Pokkaliibacter sp. MBI-7: one gene and its partner. The protein of the gene in region 1 interacts with the protein of each later gene in a pairwise test. Links are inferred from orthologs where the notes say so. Each region holds a gene or a part of one and is shown on either strand. Other genes may lie near its edges. The genes, in order: uvrA and uvrB.

What was found.
Region 2: the proteins of uvrA (region 1) and uvrB interact in binary tests that used the Escherichia coli proteins (3 or more experiments, as listed by UniProt). The link is inferred for Pokkaliibacter sp. MBI-7 from one-to-one orthologs.

Annotation. Positions count from the first base shown.
Region 1 is NZ_JARVTG010000001.1:1,378,421-1,388,053, reverse strand. What follows is about bases 1-3,426. They hold uvrA (excinuclease ABC subunit UvrA), read right to left. Parts: upstream 3,063-3,426; coding sequence 201-3,062; downstream 1-200. Other genes in these bases: nagA (N-acetylglucosamine-6-phosphate deacetylase), read right to left, coding at 3,164-3,426. Outside these bases: more of nagA, read right to left, coding at 3,427-4,354; QCD60_RS06205 (BadF/BadG/BcrA/BcrD ATPase family protein), read right to left, coding at 4,351-5,229; nagB (glucosamine-6-phosphate deaminase), read right to left, coding at 5,247-6,020; QCD60_RS06195 (ABC transporter substrate-binding protein), read left to right, coding at 6,266-7,537; QCD60_RS06190 (sugar ABC transporter permease), read left to right, coding at 7,680-8,606; QCD60_RS06185 (carbohydrate ABC transporter permease), read left to right, coding at 8,616-9,497; sn-glycerol-3-phosphate ABC transporter ATP-binding protein UgpC, read left to right, coding at 9,573-9,633. UniProt on the Escherichia coli protein: The UvrABC repair system catalyzes the recognition and processing of DNA lesions. UvrA is an ATPase and a DNA-binding protein. A damage recognition complex composed of 2 UvrA and 2 UvrB subunits scans DNA for abnormalities.
Region 2 is NZ_JARVTG010000002.1:167,062-176,249, reverse strand. Bases 3,887-6,867 are described here. They hold uvrB (excinuclease ABC subunit UvrB), read left to right. Parts: upstream 3,887-4,350; coding sequence 4,351-6,384; downstream 6,385-6,867. Other genes in these bases: QCD60_RS20360 (PilZ domain-containing protein), read right to left, coding at 6,410-6,826. Outside these bases: QCD60_RS20410 (GGDEF domain-containing protein), read left to right, coding at 1-894; QCD60_RS20405 (transposase), read left to right, coding at 1,172-1,447; QCD60_RS20400 (hypothetical protein), read left to right, coding at 1,498-1,662; QCD60_RS20395 (cupin domain-containing protein), read right to left, coding at 1,742-2,284; QCD60_RS20390 (DUF1289 domain-containing protein), read left to right, coding at 2,530-2,832; QCD60_RS20385 (helix-hairpin-helix domain-containing protein), read left to right, coding at 2,981-3,262; QCD60_RS20380 (thermonuclease family protein), read right to left, coding at 3,330-3,788; QCD60_RS20355 (flavodoxin family protein), read right to left, coding at 7,112-7,666; QCD60_RS20350 (carbonic anhydrase family protein), read right to left, coding at 7,841-8,572; fahA (fumarylacetoacetase), read right to left, coding at 8,802-9,188. UniProt on the Escherichia coli protein: The UvrABC repair system catalyzes the recognition and processing of DNA lesions. A damage recognition complex composed of 2 UvrA and 2 UvrB subunits scans DNA for abnormalities.

The DNA of each region.
Region 1 (9,633 bases):
TGTCTTCTGTCTTCTGTCTTCTGTCTTCTGTCTTCTGTCTTCTGTCTTCTGTCTTCTGTCTTCTGTCTTCTGTCTTCTGTCTTCTGTCTTCTGTCTTCTGTCTTCTGTCTTCTGTCTTCTGTCGATTTCAAATAGAAAACCCTGCGGTTGCCGGGCTTTCTATTACTACGATATTTACAGTGCAGAAGTTGGAGGACCAGTTAGTCTTCAATAACCAGCTGACGTTCTCGGTTGCCTTTTTCCAGCAAGGGTTTAAGGAAATGTCCCGTGTGGGATTGTGGATTCTCCGCAACCTGTTCCGGTGTGCCGGTGGCAATAATCTGGCCGCCACGGCTACCGCCTTCTGGGCCCAGATCGACCAGCCAGTCTGCGGTTTTAATCACGTCCAGATTATGCTCAATGACCACTACTGTGTTGCCGTGATCACGCAGTCTGTGCAGCACATTCAGAAGTTGCTGAATGTCATAGAAATGCAGACCGGTCGTTGGCTCATCCAGAATATACAGTGTCTTGCCGGTATCTCGTTTGGATAGCTCCTTCGCGAGTTTGACGCGTTGTGCTTCACCTCCGGATAACGTTGTTGCGCTCTGGCCCAGTCGTATGTAGGACAGGCCCACATCCATGAGTGTTTGCAGCTTACGTGCAATCATTGGCACTGCAGAGAAGAAACTCAGTGCATCTTCTACGGTCATTTCAAGAACTTCAGTGATGCTCTTGCCTTTGTAGGTGACTTCCAGTGTCTCGCGGTTGTAACGTTTTCCTTTGCAGATATCACAGGGGACATAAATGTCAGGAAGGAAGTGCATTTCTACTTTGATGACACCGTCCCCCTGGCATGCTTCACAGCGTCCGCCTTTGACGTTAAAGCTGAAGCGTCCTGGTTTGTAACCGCGTGAACGGGCCTCCTGGGTGCCAGAAAATAGCTCGCGAATGGGAGTAAAGATACCGGTGTAGGTTGCTGGGTTGGAGCGAGGAGTACGGCCTATGGGGCTTTGATCGATGTCTACGACCTTGTCGAACTGCTCCATGCCCTTCATTTTTTTGTAGGGTGAAGGTTCAAGCGTTGTTGCGCCATTGAGCGCGGCTGCGGCCAGAGGGTAGAGCGTGGTGTTTATCAGCGTGGATTTGCCAGAGCCGGAAACGCCAGTCACGCAGGTAAATAGACCTACAGGTATGCAGAGGTCGACATTCTGCAGGTTATTGCCGCTGGCTCCCTGAATTTCCAGCACGCACTTGCTGTCAAAGGGCGTGCGATTCTCAGGTACTGCGATGCACTTCTTCCCGCTTAGGTACTGACCTGTAAGCGAGTTTGGATTGGCCATGACTTCTGCTGGCGTACCTTGGGCAGTAATGGTGCCACCGTGCACTCCGGCACCGGGGCCGATGTCCAGTACATGGTCTGCAAGGCGGATAGCGTCTTCATCATGTTCAACTACGATGACGGTATTTCCTAGGTCACGTAAATGCGTCAGGGTCTGGAGCAGGCGGTCATTGTCACGCTGGTGCAAGCCTATAGAGGGCTCGTCAAGGATATACATGACGCCCACCAGTCCCGCACCTATCTGGCTGGCCAGACGAATGCGCTGAGCTTCTCCGCCAGACAAGGTGTCAGCACTACGCTCTATCGTCAGGTAATCCAGGCCGACGTTCACCAGAAAGCTCAGACGAGCGCGAATTTCTTTCAGGATTTTGTCCGCGATTTCGCCTCGTTTGCCATCCAGTTTCAGCTCGCTGAAGTAGTCGAAACAATCTCCTACCGGCAGGCTGGTGATGGAAGGCAGATTTTTTCCTTCAATGAAGACATGCCTTGCTTCTTTGCGCAGGCGCGTACCAGTACAGGAGGGGCATTTAGTATTGGTGAGATATTGTGACAGCTCGTCCCTGACCTGCTGTGAGTCTGTTTCGCGATAACGGCGCTCCATGTTGGGTAAGACGCCCTCAAACGGATGAGCACGGCTGATTTGCAAACCTCGGTCACTGCTGTAGTTGAACTGCACTGCTTCCTGACCGGTGCCATAAAGGACCGCATTCTTCTGGGGAGGCGACAGCTCCCTGAACGCGGTATTTACGTCAAAGCCATAGTGCTCCGCTACGGCCTTTAACAGCTGAAAGTAGTATACGCTGCGGCGATCCCAGCCTTTGATCGCGCCTTCTGCAAGAGATAGATCGTCAGAGACCAGTACACGTTTCGGGTCAAAAAACTGTTTTACACCCAGTCCGTCACAGGTCTGACAGGCGCCGTGGGGATTGTTAAAGGAAAACAGCCGGGGCTCCAGTTCGCTGATACTGTAACCGCATTCAGGACAGGCGAAGCGGGCGGAGAAAACCAGTTCGGCGCGCTGTTCTTCATCCATAAAGGCGATCTTGGCAATGCCGTCACTCAGTTGTAGTGCGGTTTCAAAAGACTCTGCCAGACGTAGCTGGATATCGCTACGTACCTTAAAGCGATCAACCACCACCTCGATCGTGTGTTTACGTTTCTTGTCGAGTTCCGGCGTGTCGTCCAGTTCGTAGATCTGGCCATCGATGCGAGCACGGACAAAGCCTTGTGCACGCAGGTTCTGCAGAATGTTTTGATGTTCACCTTTACGTCCCTGAATGACCGGCGCTAGCAGCATCAGGCGGCAGCCTTCCTCCAGCCCCAGCACCTGATCCACCATCTGACTGACGGTTTGTGCCTCCAGTGGCAGATCATGATCGGGGCAGCGCGGCTGGCCCACTCTGGCATACAGCAGGCGCAGGTAGTCATAAATTTCAGTGATGGTGCCGACGGTTGAGCGCGGGTTATGGGAGGTGGATTTCTGCTCAATGGAAATGGCAGGGGATAAGCCTTCAATATGATCGACATCGGGCTTTTCCATCATCGACAGAAACTGTCGAGCATAGGTCGACAGCGACTCGACATAGCGGCGCTGGCCCTCGGCATAGAGCGTATCGAAAGCCAGCGAGGATTTACCGGAACCGGACAGACCGGTAATGACGATCAGTTTGTCCCGGGGTAGATCGACATCGATGTTTTTGAGGTTATGGGTACGGGCACCGCGTACCAGAATAGTGTCCATCAGGGGCTCCACAGCAGAGGGGGCAGAACGGACGACCCGAAAGTCGAAAAGCGAATTATAGTGGTGCCCTGCCTCAGTCTAAACCCTGTAACCCATCGTGATTATCTATCAGAATCGCTGACTTGATACTGTCCGTTTATCCAGCACTGTATAACCTGCCAGTTATTGTCCAGGCACACCATGCTGGCCTGATATCCAGGTCGTAAATAGCCCAGTTGATGGCTGACTCGCAAATACTGGGCGGGATTACGTGAGGCCATTTGCAGTACAGCGGTTTCGTCACCCAGACCATATTGCAGTGCATTGCGCACCGCGCTGGCCATATCCAGATCAGAACCCGCCAGTGTGCCATCCAGTGTCGTGACCTTACCGTTATCGTTGAGCACTGCTTTGCCAAGGAAATCCAACTCGCGCTGACCATAGCCAACACTGTGGATGGCATCGGTCACCAGCATGATCTTGTCGCTACCTTTGGCTCGTATTGCTGTGCGCATCACCGCGGGATGAATGTGATAGCCATCGACGATCATGCCGCACCAGCTGTCTCTGTCATCCAGTGCCGCTCCCACCACACCCGGTTCGCGACTGGTAAGTGGGCTCATGGCATTGAACAGATGAGTAAAACCGCTCACTCCCTGCGCCAGCGCCTGCTGAATCTGTGCGTAGCTGGCCGCAGTATGGCCGGCACTGACGCGTACGCCCTGTGCTGCCAGCATCTGAATAAAGCCTGCTGGGGCGAGTTCCGGAGCAAGGGTGACCAGTACCTTGCCCTCATCTGGGAGTTTTAGCAGAGGGGCAAAGAACTCGGGATTGGCCGGGCGAATCTTGCTTTCATGATGCACTCCCTTGCGCAATGGATTGAGATAGGGCCCCTCGTAGTGTACGCCGAGGATACCCGCAATCTGCTGCGGACCAAGGGCCTGACAGATCGCCTGATGCGCACACTGCATGACGTCATCATCATCAGTAATCAGGGTGGGTAATAGCGCCACCGTGCCGAACTGGCTGTGTGCTTTGACGATGGCCGCCAGCGCTTCGGCATTGGGCTGGTGATTGAACAGTACACCTCCGCCACCATTGACGTGGATATCAATAAAACCCGGTGCGATGAGGCCTGTACTGTCCTGCTTAGACAGATGCGCGTGCTGTCTGGTGGAGTAAGGCGCGATGGTACTGATACGCCCATGCTCGATACTGATGAGTTGTTCGGTAAGCCAGTGCTCACCATCAAACAATCGTTCAGCGTATAGGTGCTGTGTGGCAGAGGTGCGAGACAAGGCTGAATGCGTCATGGGTGATATCCAAGTTGCTGACGGGCCATCAGGATGGCGCCCGCCAGAGCATCGGCTTGTGGTGTGGCGAGATAAGTCAGAAGTGAGGGGGGCAGCCAGGGCTGTACGGCCTCGGCAAGGCCTCCCATCAGTGCCACCTGCTGGCAGCCGGTGTGTAGCAGCTGCCTGACAAAACGCTCAATCCATTCCACCTGATGCTGAATGAGTTCCAGTGCCAGAGGGTCGCGCTGCCGGGCTGCAGCATAAATCCACGGTGCGAAACTGGCGTAGTCGCGAGGCAGGGCGTGATTTTGCCAGGTGACAAAGTTTTCCCGCTGTTGCCTGAAGTGCTCAGCGACCTGCTCGGCCAGAGGAGAGCTGGGCTGCATATAATCCAGTGCTGCCAGTGCATGACTGACCAGATGCAGTCCCAGCCATGCGCCGCTGGCCTGGTCGGAGATTGGAAAGCCCCAGCCTCCGAACAGATGAAAGCGCTGTGTCACAAAGCTGACCGCGCAACTGCCGGTGCCCAGAATGACAATACCGCCTTCTCCGCCGTTGAAGGCGCCGAGGCAGGCGGTATGGGCATCGGTCAGCAGACAGGTTTCCCCGAAAGGATGCGGCTGACTAAGGATCAGCTGACGCTCGTAGCTCTGGTTGGTACCAGCCAGGCCAAGACCCAGCCGCACATGCTGCATGTCATCGCTACTGAGCTGACCTTGCCGACAGGCTTCCAGACAGGTCTGCATAATGTTATCCCAGGCCTGACGAATGCCTGTGCGTGGATTGGCGGTGCCGCCACGACTTTCGCCCAGGATACGGCCGTGCCTGTCCTCCAGGCGAGCGCGGCAGCTGGTGCCGCCGCCGTCGACCCCCAGCAGGAAATGGATGCTCATCTCTGCCTCCTTGTTACCTACATGCCGAGTTGGCTGCGTTGCTGTTCACACCACAGGTAATAGTCGCGCAGCTGCAGCTGTGAGGCGGCGGCTTCGTCGATCAGTACGATGGCATGTTCATGCATCTGCAGACTGGAGGCAGGGGTAAAGGCGCTGAGTGGGCCTTCAACTGTACGCTGAACCGCCTCGGCCTTGGCTTCGCCGGAGGCCAGCAGTAGTACCTGACGGCTCTGCAGGATGGTGGCGATGCCCATGGTGATGGCCAGACAGGGCTGGAATTCATCGTCACGGAAAAAGCGCCTGTTGGCTTCCAGTGTGGTGGGAGTCAGCGTCTTGATGCGGGTGTGCGAACTGAGGCTGGAGCCTGGCTCATTGAAACCAATATGGCCATTGTGGCCAATTCCCAGAATCTGCAGGTCTATCCCGCCAGCGGCGCCAATCGCCTGTTCATAGGCCTGACAGCTGCTCAGCGGCTCGGACATGCCATCAGGTACGTGCGTCTGTTCCGGCATGATATCGATATGGTCGAAGAGCTGTTGCTGCATGAAGTAACGATAACTTTGTGGATGCTCGCTGCTCAGGCCGATGTATTCATCCAGATTGAAGCTGGCTGCCCTGGCAAAGCTGACTTGCTGCTGCTGATAACGGCTGATCAGCTCACGATATAGCGCTACCGGGGTGCTGCCGGTGGCCAGCCCGAGCACAGAGTCGGGTTTGCGCTGGAGTTGCTGGCAGACAATATCCGCAGCCTTGCTGGCAATCTGATCACTGGGGGCAATGACAACACGCATGACGGTGAATCTTCCATTGGTACTGGGTTGAGTGGTGTTGTTTTGAATACCACTTGGATACCAATATTAATCGCCAAAAACGACTCTCTGTCAAACTTTGTCCAAAATAGAAAAAGAATTTAAGGTTTGCTTGCAAAATGATCAGTAGTGGTATTAATTTGGTCTAGATGCTTAGGCGTTGACTGAGACAAATCTGGATAACAACAAGACCATCCACACAACCTGAATGCAGTGAGAGAGCGGATATGTCTGACCTGACCAAACACCCTTTTACCCGATCATTACTGGCTTTGGCGCTGGGGGCCGCATTGAGCGGACCGGTTCTGGCCAAGGATAAGCTGGCCATTGAGAGCTGGCGTAGTGATGATGCCAATATCTGGAATGATGTCATCATTCCAGCCTTTGAAAAGTCGCATCCTGATATTGAAGTGGTATTCACACCTACTCCTCCCACCGATTACAACTCTGCCTTGCAGGCCCGTCTGCAGGCGGGCACCGCCGGTGATCTGATCGCCTGCCGCCCTTTCGATGCCTCACTGGAGCTGTACAAGAGTGGCTTCCTGGCCAGTCTGAATGACCTGCAGGGGATGGCAGCCTTCCCCGATGTGGCTAAAACGGCCTGGCAGACCGATGATGGCAAAGATCAATTCTGTTTACCGATGGCATCGGTGATTCATGGCTTCATCTACAACAAGGCCATCTTCAAAGAACTGAACCTGTCGGTGCCCAAAACCGAAAGCGAGTTTTTCTCGGTGCTCGACAAGATCAAAGAAGACGGACAGTACACGCCTCTGGTCATGGGCACGGCAGATCAATGGGAAGCCGCCACCATGGGCTTCCAGAACATCGGGCCTAACTACTGGAAAGGGGAGGAGGGTCGCAAGGCGCTGATTGATGGCAGTGCCAAGTTTACCGATGAACCTTACGTCAAAACCTTTGATGAGCTGGCTAAGTGGAAACCTTATCTGCGTCGCGGTTTTGAGTCACTTAAGTATGCGGATGCACAGAACCTGTTCTCTCTTGGTCGTGGTGCCATTTATCCGGCAGGTTCATGGGATATTCAGACCTTTAACACCCAGGCTGACTTTGAATTTGGCGCCTTTATGCCACCGGTGCCAGATGGTCAGGGCACCTGCTACATCAGTGACCACACTGACATCGGTATGGGCATCAACAGCAAGAGCGCTCACCCTGAAGCGGCGAAGGCTTTCCTGAACTGGATGGCCAGCGAAGAGTTCGCCACCTTGTTTGCCAATGCGGTGCCTGGCTTCTTCCCGCTGTCGAACTATCAGGTCAGCATCAAGGATCCGGTGGCTCAGGAGTTTGTCAGCTGGCGCAAACAGTGCAAAACCACCATTCGTAACTCCTACCAGATCCTTTCCCGCGGCACGCCCAACCTCGAAAACGAGTTGTGGAACGTCAGTGCCCAGGTGATCAACGGCACCCTGACGCCCGAACAGGCCGGAGCACAGCTCGAAACCGGTCTGAGCAAGTGGTATGCCCCTCACCAGAAATAATCCATAGCGATATGGGTCGGGCTGGTGTTCTGCTGGCTTGTTGCTGAGCTGGCTGGCAGGGTACGACATGCACTTTGCCGTACCCTGTGTCGTCGGCGGAAACGCTCCGCAGCCCACCACGTTCGTCCCGAGGTACAGTTTGATGAAGCACTCTGAACGTCGCCCTTTCCCGTGGCATATTCTGTTTTTCCTGCTGCCGGGACTTGCGATTTATCTGGTGTTCAGCGTTTATCCACTGCTGGATACCCTGCGTATGAGTTTCTACGGAGACGCGGCCGATGGTGGTCACGCCTTTGTGGGGCTGCGCAATTTTGTCACCCTGCTGACGGACAGCACCTGGTCCGATGCGTTCTGGAATGCCCTGAAGAATAACTTCGAGTTCTTCTTCATCCATATGCTGCTGCAGAATCCTATCGGGCTGCTGCTGGCCGTGTTGCTGAGCCTGCCCAAGCTGCGTCTGCGCAACACCTACCGCACCCTGATCTTTATGCCGACCATGCTGTCAGTGGTCATCATCGGTTTTATCTGGCAGCTGATCCTCAGCCCGATCTGGGGCATTGCCGAGAACTTCATGTATGGCATCGGCCTTGGCAATCATTTCGACAGCTGGCTGGGGAAGGAAGGTACGGCACTGATTACCCTCGGGCTGATTTCGGTCTGGCAGTTTGTTGGTATCCCGATGATGCTGATCTACGCCTCGCTGCTGAATATTCCCGATGAAATTGTCGATGCCAGTGTGGTGGACGGCGCCAATCCGCTGCAGACCTTCTTTTACGTCAAACTGCCACTGATTCTGCCGACCATCGCCATGGTGTCGATTCTCACCTTTGTCGCCAACTTCAACGCTTTTGAGCTGATCTATGCCGTGAAGGGGGCGCTGGCCGGGCCGAATTTCTCCACCGACATCATGGGAACGCTGTTCTATCGCACCTTCTTTGGCTTCCAGCTGCAGCAGGGCAGCCCCACCATGGGGGCCGCCGTGGCCACGCTGATGTTCCTGATCATCCTCGCCGGAGTCATGGTCTTCCTGCTGGTGGTGCAGCGCCGTATTAACCGATTCCAGTTGTAAGGGGGCAGCATGAAAGCACTCTTTTTCGATCGCTCACAGCCTGCCTCAGGCGGGTGGCAGCGTGGCGCCCAGACCGGCAAGGCGCTGGCTGTGCATGCGGTACTGCTGACCTATACCGTGATTGCGCTGTTTCCTATTCTGCTGGTGCTGATCAACTCACTGAAGAGCCGCAAGGCGATCTTCCGTGACCCCCTCGGCCTGCCTTCGCTGGATACGCTCAATCTGGGTGGTTTTGAACAGGTATTACTGCGCTCAGACTTTGGCCTCTATGCCTGTAACAGTCTGGTAGTGACCATTCTGGCAGTGGGACTGGTGCTGTTGCTGGGGGCGATGGCCGCCTGGGCGCTGACGGAATACCGCTTCCGCGGCAATCTGCTGCTGGCCTTCCTGTTTGCCATGGGCATCATGATTCCGATTCGTCTGGGCACGGTCAGTATTCTCAACCTGATGGTGCAGCTGCATCTGGTCAACACGCTGACCGCGCTGGTACTGGTCTACATTGCCCAGGGGTTACCGCTGGCGGTGTATATCCTTTCGGAGTTTATCCGCACCATACCCAAGGAGCTGAAAGAGGCGGCCCGCTGTGATGGCATCAGTGAATACAAGATCTTCTTTGCGGTGATCCTGCCGCTGCTGCGCCCAGCCATGGCGACAGTGGCCGTGTTCACCATGATCCCGATCTGGAACGACCTGTGGTTCCCGCTGATTCTCGCTCCGGGTGAGGAAAGCCGCACCATTACGCTGGGCGTCCAGCAGTTCGTCGGGCAGTACGTAACAGACTGGAATGCGGTGCTGTCATCCCTCACCCTGGCCATTGTCCCGGTGCTGGTGTTGTACCTGATCTTCTCGCGTCAGCTGATCCGCGGTCTGACCGCCGGAGCCGTGAAGTAAGTGACTACACGCCTGGATGAACGGGTGTGCGAGAGACAAGATCAGTTAGCGAGTGAATGTGAGGTAAACAACAAGATGGCCAAAGTACAGCTGAAGAACCTGCAGAAACGCTTTAACGAGGTTAAAGTCCTGCATG
Region 2 (9,188 bases), on another replicon or contig:
GACGACCTGGCGATCACTCAAGAGACCGAAGAAGTCTCACAGTTTCTTTCAATTATTGCGCTATCTGGAAGAATTGCCGATATCTGGCTACACCCCAGCATTCGCCAGGCGTCTTTTACCGCCATGATTGCCAACCAAAAACTGGTTAAGCTAACCGACAACGAATTTCAGGAAGTGATTGATTACGTCACCAGCCAAATGGAAAGCTTCGGCCAGCTATTCAATATCCAGTTATTCAGCAGCAAGCAGGCCGAGCAGATCCAGGAAACCGCATCGGAGGTATTAGCCATCCGCAACCTCACCCTACTGCGAGAGATTCGCAAGGAGAGGGAAAAGGTAGACATTCTTGAAGAGCAGAACCGCTATCTGGAAGACCAGGTAAAACGCGACCCCCTGACAGGCCTATATAATCGCCGTTATCTGGAACATATCATGGCGATTGAGTTCAGCGAAGCAGAGGCTAACGAATGGCCGCTATCACTGATATTCATGGATCTGGACAATTTCAAAGACATCAATGACCGATATGGCCACCCGACGGGCGACGAAGTATTGAAGAAGGTTTCACGCTATATGGAGCGGCAATTAAGACGCTCTGATGTAGTCGCCCGTTACGGTGGCGAAGAGTTTGTCATCCTTTTACCGAATACTCGCCAGGATGATACGGAGAGGCTGGCACTGAGGCTGAAAGACGGCATCAAGCAACTGTCCTGCATCTCCGAGCACGGGGATGCCATACACGTCAGCACCTCTGTAGGCGTTGCCTGCCATAGTAGTAAACATCCCTTTGCGGGCGCCAACGCCCTGATCGCGGCAGCTGACAAAATGCTATATGAAGCGAAAAACAGTGGTCGGGATCTGATTCGCGTTTATCAACGCCCTGAACCGCTATAACCCACAGCAACGCACTCTTCCGAAATAAAAATGGCAGCCACTGGCTTAATACCGGTCAGTTAAGCCTAATAGCTTGACCTTCTGAGCCCTGGCACTGACTCACGAAGCGGCTTCTGCGACTCACTCCCTTGACGAGCCGGGGCGCTGTCTGATCCAGAGCGGGTCAGCACCGCACCGGAAACGGCGGGAGTGGCGACTTTGCGTAAACGACGTCTCCCTCTTGAAACCATGGTCTGCTGCATGATCGCCATGGCGTTGTTTCGCCGGATGCCAGACCATCAAGGGCAAAGTCCGGCAGGTACTGACCTCGATGATCGACCCTCTGCGCTTCCCGCCCGACGACATCGTGGATCTGTACAGCCAGCGCTGGGAAATCGAACTGGGCTATCGAGAAATGAAGCAAGGCATGTTCGCAGGTCACTACACCCTGCGTAGTCAGACGCTGGACATCATTGAACAGGAACTGTGGGGCGTACTACTGGGGTACAACCTGCTGCGTTATCAAATGCTGGAAATGAGTCGTCACTGCCTTGGCATCCCCCCTGTTAGATAAGCTTCTCCGCTTGCACCTGGGCGATTCCGGGCCTCTTGAACGGAGTCTCTTTGAAGCATCCTGGCAACATCCCTCGCTACCTGGCCGAACTACAGGCTTCGGCTATGCACTACGCCCTGCCTCATCGACGTGAGGATCGCAGTTACCCGCGGGCGGTCAAGCCCAAGCCGTCCAAGTATCCGACCAGAAACAAAAATGCCAGTCAGCTTAACTGACTGGCATTAGCCACTGACTGCCATTTTTATGAAACATCAAACGTTTTAAGCAAAATACGACCAAAAAGAGTCAACAACATCACAGTGATGGTGGATTGTTTGCGCTCACAACCACACAATCAACTACACCCGGATTACGGAATCTATGGGGTAAGCTGCTATCAAAAAAGTAGCCATCCCCTTTCACTAGGACACGAGTCTCATCCGCTACAGTCAGCTCCAACTCACCCTGAATAATCACGCCACCTTCCTGCCCCTCATGAACCAGCATATCCTCACCAGTGTCTGACCCTGGGGGATAGATTTCATGCAAGACAGAGAGAGTTCGATTGGGATAGTTATAGCCCACCACTTTCAAAGCAATATTACTGTGCCCGAGATCAGGCTGCTCATCAGCACAGTAGAAATACTGACGCCGCTCTGGCACATCCAGAGTAAAGAATTCCTGCAGAGACATGGGAATACCATCAAGCACCTTCTTGAGCGAACTCACCGAAGGACTTACACGATTCTGTTCGATCAAGGAAATGGTGCTGTTTGTCACACCCGCTCGTTTAGCCAACTCACGCTGTGATAATCCTTGCTGCTTGCGCACATCCTTTAATCGTGTCCCCACATCAATACTCATCACTCTACCCTTGCCAAGTCGATTACGATTAAAGCTGTCTTTATTATGTTAAGAATATTGAACAACCCACCGTATTAAAGACATGTACGACATCATTCGCAAGGTCTTATTCACAAATATGCAACACTGGGTTAAGACAGAAGAAAAATGGCTATATACAAATATTAGGACCCAACTTCCAGTACAGGGCTCATTCATCTGCTACGCTGGAGTATTTACCATGCTGAACAAATAAAGGCATGATACATAACGTCATTGCACTCAGGGCATGTACACCAATGAATCAACTTGACCTGTTTGATGCCCCCGTCCCCAATCCTTGTGCTGGGGTCTGCGAATCCGATGCGAAAGGCTTTTGCAAAGGCTGCATGCGCACCAGAGATGAGCGCTTTAGCTGGAACAACTTCAATAACAGCGAAAAACTACAGATCATTCAACAGTGCCGTCAGCGATACCTGCGCAGAGTAAAGGCAGCACGGGCTCAGAAAACCAGGCTGCAATCCAGCATCGCCACCGAACAGCAGGATGAGCAGCTGTTCTAATCCCCTTCAAGTCATCTGCAAACATCCAAATATGAGCACAAAAAGTAAAGTTACGTTATTTTTTGATTGCTAAATATTGCAGAATTGATAGTTTACAGCAGCTGGCATTGAAGGAGTCGCCAGACTGGAAATAACACAAGGACTAAAGATGAAAGCACTAAAAGCCCTGGCAGCGGTCGCTGCCTTGACCTTCCCCCTGTTCAGCTTTGCCGCTCCCGTCAACATCAATACTGCTACCGCTGAAGAACTGGCCAAAGCCCTTAACGGTGTCGGCCAGAAAAAAGCAGAAGCAATTGTTGCATGGAGAACTGAACACGGCCCCTTTACCAGTGCGGAGCAACTAAGCGAAGTAAAGGGTATTGGCGAGGCGCTAATTGCTCGCAATAAGGACGACATTTTGCTGCAAGACACAACCAAAACAGCACAATAATCCAAGATAGAACGCATGTTGTGGAATTATGTAGTCACAACATGCTGAACCAGACCACCACCCCACATCAGCGATGCCGCCATTTCCAGGGCGCTATCGGTGCTGCATCATGCCACAGTCCCTTTTTGGCATTTCGTGCACGCTGCTCAAGTTCCAGTAAACGAGCATCATTCGTGTATTGACGATAGACCCAGGCCATTCCCCGATCAACCATAGTGGCGTTGACGTTATAACCATCCAGATAAACCAGACCCAAAAGGCGACCATACTTATCTTTCTGGTCGTACTCGACACGAACGTCTCGGTTACCCACTATTTTCTGCAGCATCGATTTGGAGGCACTGCCATAGCGCTGATCATGCTCTGGCGCATCGATGTATAGCAGACGCACCTTGAAACTTTGACCTCGATAAGACACTGCCAAGGTGTCGCCATCGTAAATATGGGTCACTTTTCCCTCAAAAGAGGAGGCATAAACTGAAGAGGTGAGGCAGATTAAGAAAAGAAGCAGAAGATATCGATCCATGACCATTTCCGTCCAAAAACCATGATTACAGTAATTGACGGTAACGACAGGAGTAAAGCAGGAGAGGATATATAAGATGTGGCTCCCCGAGCAGGACTCGAACCTGCGACCAACGGATTAACAGTCCGCTGCTCTACCGACTGAGCTATCAGGGAACGTCGGAAGGAAATACGTGCGAGAGTGGCTCCCCGAGCAGGACTCGAACCTGCGACCAACGGATTAACAGTCCGCTGCTCTACCGACTGAGCTATCAGGGAATGTCTCGGCACGGGCGCTTATAGTACGGATTCGTCGCAGAGAGTCAAGAAATAAAACAAAAAAGATAACCTCCTCAACCAGTTAGCGCACAATGCTCTTTGACTACTCACTTGCCCTTCAGACAAAGACAGCAGTAATTCGAAGACATGCAATCTGCACTCACTTAGCAATCCACTGGTTATCCGCACAGGTAGCCTGCTATGATCCGGCCTTGTATATGTAAAGGCCAGCTCTATCAAAAGAGTCTGTGTCAGGCGAATACAGTGCCAATCAACACGGACTCTTGGTGAGGTGAATAATTCCAATGAGTGAACATACTGCTGAACGTTTTCAGGTTGCCAGCAAATACGAACCCGCAGGTGATCAGCCCTCCGCCATACGCCTGCTCTCGGAAGGAATCAATGACGGGCTGGCTGCACAGACCCTGCTAGGCGTAACGGGGTCAGGTAAAACGTTCACCATTGCCAACGTCATCGCCCAGGCACAGCGACCAACGCTGGTACTGGCACACAATAAGACACTGGCAGCGCAACTCTACGGTGAGTTCAAGGAGTTTTTCCCCAAGAACGCCGTCGAGTACTTCGTTTCTTATTACGACTACTATCAACCTGAAGCCTACGTGCCATCTTCAGATACGTTTATCGAAAAAGATGCTTCGGTGAATGAGCATATTGAGCAAATGCGCCTCTCTGCTACCAAGGCCATGATGGAACGCTCCGATGCCATTGTCGTAGCGACAGTATCTGCCATCTATGGTTTGGGCGACCCGGAATCCTACTTGCAGATGATGCTGCATCTGGTGCGCGGTGATGTCATAGACCAGCGGACCATACTGCGTCGTTTGGCTGAGTTGCAATACACACGCAATGATGTGGACTTCACTCGCGGTACCTACAGAGTTCGCGGTGAGATTATTGATGTCTTCCCGGCAGAATCTGACAGCGAAGCGGTGCGCATAGAGCTGTTTGATGATGAAGTGGATTCGTTACGCTTCTTCGACCCCCTTACCGGAGAACTACTTCGCACTGTTCCTCGCGTTACCATCTATCCGAAGACTCACTATGTAACTCCGCGCGACAAGCTCCTCGGTGCGGTCGATATGATTGAAGAAGAACTGGTTGAACGACTGGAATACTTCAAAGCCAATAACAAATTGCTGGAGCTACAGCGCCTTGAGCAACGTACACGTTACGACGTGGAGATGATCAGAGAACTGGGTTACTGCAACGGTATCGAAAACTACTCTCGCTTTCTGTCCGGCAGAGGACCGGGGGAACCGCCCCCCACTCTGTTCGACTACCTCCCTGCAGAGGCGCTACTGGTCATTGATGAATCTCATGTCACCATTCCGCAGCTGGGGGCCATGTATAAAGGTGACCGCTCACGCAAGGAAACCCTGGTGGAGTACGGTTTCCGCCTGCCATCGGCCCTAGACAATCGCCCCATGCGCTTTGATGAATGGGAACGCATAGCACCACAGATGATTTTTGTCTCCGCAACACCAGGCAAGTATGAAGAAGAGCATGCTGGTCAGGTCGTTGAACAGGTGGTTCGCCCGACAGGACTGGTCGATCCGGAAATTGAGGTCCGCCCCGCCAGCACTCAGGTGGATGACCTGCTGTCCGAGATTCGTTTGCGCGTCGACCTGCATGAGAGAGTGCTGGTCACCACACTGACCAAGCGTATGGCAGAAGACCTGACCGAGTATCTGACCGAGCACGGTATCAGGGTACGCTATTTGCACTCGGATATTGATACCGTCGAACGGGTAGAAATCATTCGGGATCTGCGGTTGGGAGAGTTTGACGTCCTGGTCGGCATTAACCTGCTGCGTGAAGGCCTGGACATGCCTGAAGTCACTCTGGTTGCCATTCTGGATGCAGATAAAGAAGGTTTCCTCCGCTCCGACCGCTCATTGATCCAGACGATTGGCCGCGCAGCGCGAAACGCACGGGGCAAGGCCATTCTCTACGCCGATCGCATGACCGGCTCCATGCAACGTGCCATCGATGAAACCGAGCGCCGTCGTGCCAAGCAAGTTGCCTTCAACGAAGCGCACGGGATTACCCCCAGATCGGTATTCAAATCCGTACAGGACATATTGGAAGGCGCGGTCACTCCCGGCAAACCCGGACGTGGCCGAGGGCAACGCAAGGTGGCCGAGCCCACAGCAGACTATCAGGTGAATGTAGAGCAGATGTCGCCCAAGGAACTGGCCAAGGCCATCAGCCAGCTGGAAGAAGAAATGTACGCAGCCGCCAAAAATCTGGAATTCGAGCAGGCTGCCATGCTGCGTGATCAACTTGCCGACCTGAAACAAAAGGCATTGATCAGCTGACAGGCTCACTCAACGCCGGATACGCTCAGTGTAATCCAGGAAAATGTCCGGCGTGCTTTCCAATCCACTCAGTCGCCGCCTCTTCACTACTGAGAGAACGTCCTTCCTGCTCTTCGACTTCATGGCGGTACTGCTCGATATGACAGATCTGCTCAATCATACGTACGGCGAAGGCCGTGTTCTCATCACTGAAGCGAACACCAAGCTGATAGTGATGACTATTGATCGGTGAACTCCACACGACTTCTCCCAATGCACAGAAAGGGGGATCCTGAATGGGGATACAAATTTCTACCAGTGAACCAACTGCGATGGCCTCATCAACCATCACACTGAGCCCCCCTTCGCTGTAATTACACAACCGCTGATAACGCTCCAGCTCGCCGTCCTGATGACGGCAACTGATGGGGACACTTGAAGGATGACGAATGAACTGGCGCATAAGGCACCTCGACTACCACAGGAACTCCGTTTACCAGTTATCGACTCATGGCGTCAAAACTGTATGGAATATATTTTTTATACAGACTTTATTGTGAAATAAAACCAATCAAAGACTGCATGACAGCCGATGCCAGATATATGTCGTCATTCTGCTTTCAGACAGCTACCGGCGTTCGCCAGTGAAGCTGCGCTCACAAAGATTGACAAGTGCAATTACGAAACATGAAAAAGCCCGGCAAACCTCTGGTCTGCCGGGCCTCACGCATGGCTCTAGAGCCACTTATTAGCCGTGCAGGCGCTTGGCAATATCCGCCACACGTGCACCGTACAGACGTGCCGTTTCCAGATCTCCTGATGGGATGTCATCTGCACCTACATCAGCAGGAGACTGTACCAGTACACCAGCAGAACCACCCAGATTGTTTACGTCTGCACGTGTGGCCGCTTTGGTGTTGGAAGGAGGCAAGCCCAGGCTCACCCACAATCCACCATGCTGAGCTGCCAGTGTCTGCAAATAAATCAGGCTGACCTGTTTATCACCATTGAGACTGGCGCTGTTAGTGAAGCCGCCGAATACCTTGTCTTGCCAGCCGCGGGTAAACCACACCTTGGATGTTGCATCAGCAAACTTTTTGAATTGCCAGGGCACTGATCCCATGTACGTGGGCGCACCAAAAATAATCGCACTGGCAGCGTTCAGTGTTTCCCAGGCAGCCTCAGTGATGTCGCCCTCACTGCTCACTTCGATCAGTTCCGCGCTGGCGCCTTCAGCAACAAACTCAGCAACGCGACGGGTATGGCCGTAACCAGAAAAATAGACAACAACAGTCTTGCTCATGTTTTAACTCCTTGAGTTTGGACAACCTGCCACTGTAGAGCAGCTGGCATTAGTTCCTAATAAGAACCAAGTAACAACATGAGGATGCTATTCAGCTGATGAAGGAGAAACAAGGAGTGACACAGGAGTAAGCTGGTTACCCAGAAGTAACCAGCCTGATGTAGCGAATGACAGTTACTGTAAAACCGGCCGACCGTTCAGAGGCTGTACAGGGCGATTATTGGCATGCGGCACCGCCTCGGTCAGTGCTTTGATCTGCTCGACAGAGGCCGTCATCGGTTGTTTCATGACCAGCCAGCGCACACCTTCGCTACATGGCGGTGTCGTCAAAGAGCCACTGAAGCGGAAATATTCCTGGTTAGCTGGCAACAGTGCTTCAGGCGACAATGGCTGCGATAGCTCGATATGTGCAGCCTTACCATCACCCATGGCGCTGATAATCTTACCCAGAATGGGATTAGCAGCACCTTCGGCGAACATCACGGCAACAACGGCCAGGTTGCCATTTTTGTCTACATGCACCAGATGCCCTTCCAACGGATACGACTTGCCATCAATCAGGTTTTCCGCTGGCGTATGGAAATGAAACTGCTTCAGCTCAAAGGGCTCACCGTCTACCACGATATAACTGCCTGCGGCTGTCGCAACCTTGATAGTATGACCAAGATGTGAAATTTCCGCCTTACCAGTGGCATAGTGAAATTCAATTGGTGTCAGATGCGCCTCTGTGAACCCGGTCAGATTGACCGGTGATTGGTTCTTACCTTTGCAGAATACGTTGTCTGTGCTCAGCTCTGCCCAGCTTTCCGGACCTATATCTCCGCTATAACCCCAGTTGTTGCCTTCGGCAGCCAACGTAGATAACGGCAGTAACATCAGGCTGACAGCCAATATGGACGACTTCATGTGTGTCTCTCTTCTTACGACTTAACAGGTGGGATGCCATCCGACCTCGTCAGATGGCATCCTCCAACAGCCCGGGCTCTTCAGGGCATAACACCACTGCTGAACCTCAAGCCTTTGTTAAGTGGTAGAGACAGAGGAAAGATTTCACACATTTTGTGCACATTTGCTTCTCTGGCAGAAACAAAATCCGCCCCCTTCTCCGACACACCTGAAATAAGCCGACTGTAACTCAGAGAGCAGGCAGTACTTTCCCCCGACACTCGCCAAAACCAATAGACCCCACGCCTTCAGCATGACAACGGGCACGCAGGACAATAACATCGCCATCCTCGAGGAAAGTACGACGCTCGCCATTTACCAGCTGGAGGGCATCCTTGCCGCCGTGGGTCAGCTCCAGTAATGATCCGAACTCTCCCTCTTCTTTTCCAGACAGCGTCCCTGATCCAAACAGATCACCGGACTGCAACTGGCAGCCGTTCACACTGTGATGAGCGACCATCTGCGCCACCGTCCAGTACATATTCAGAGTATTACTGCGGCAAATGACTTCTGGTTCCATGCCGTCCGCTGCCATTTTTTCCGTCAGCAGCAATACTTCCAGTTCAATGTCATAGGC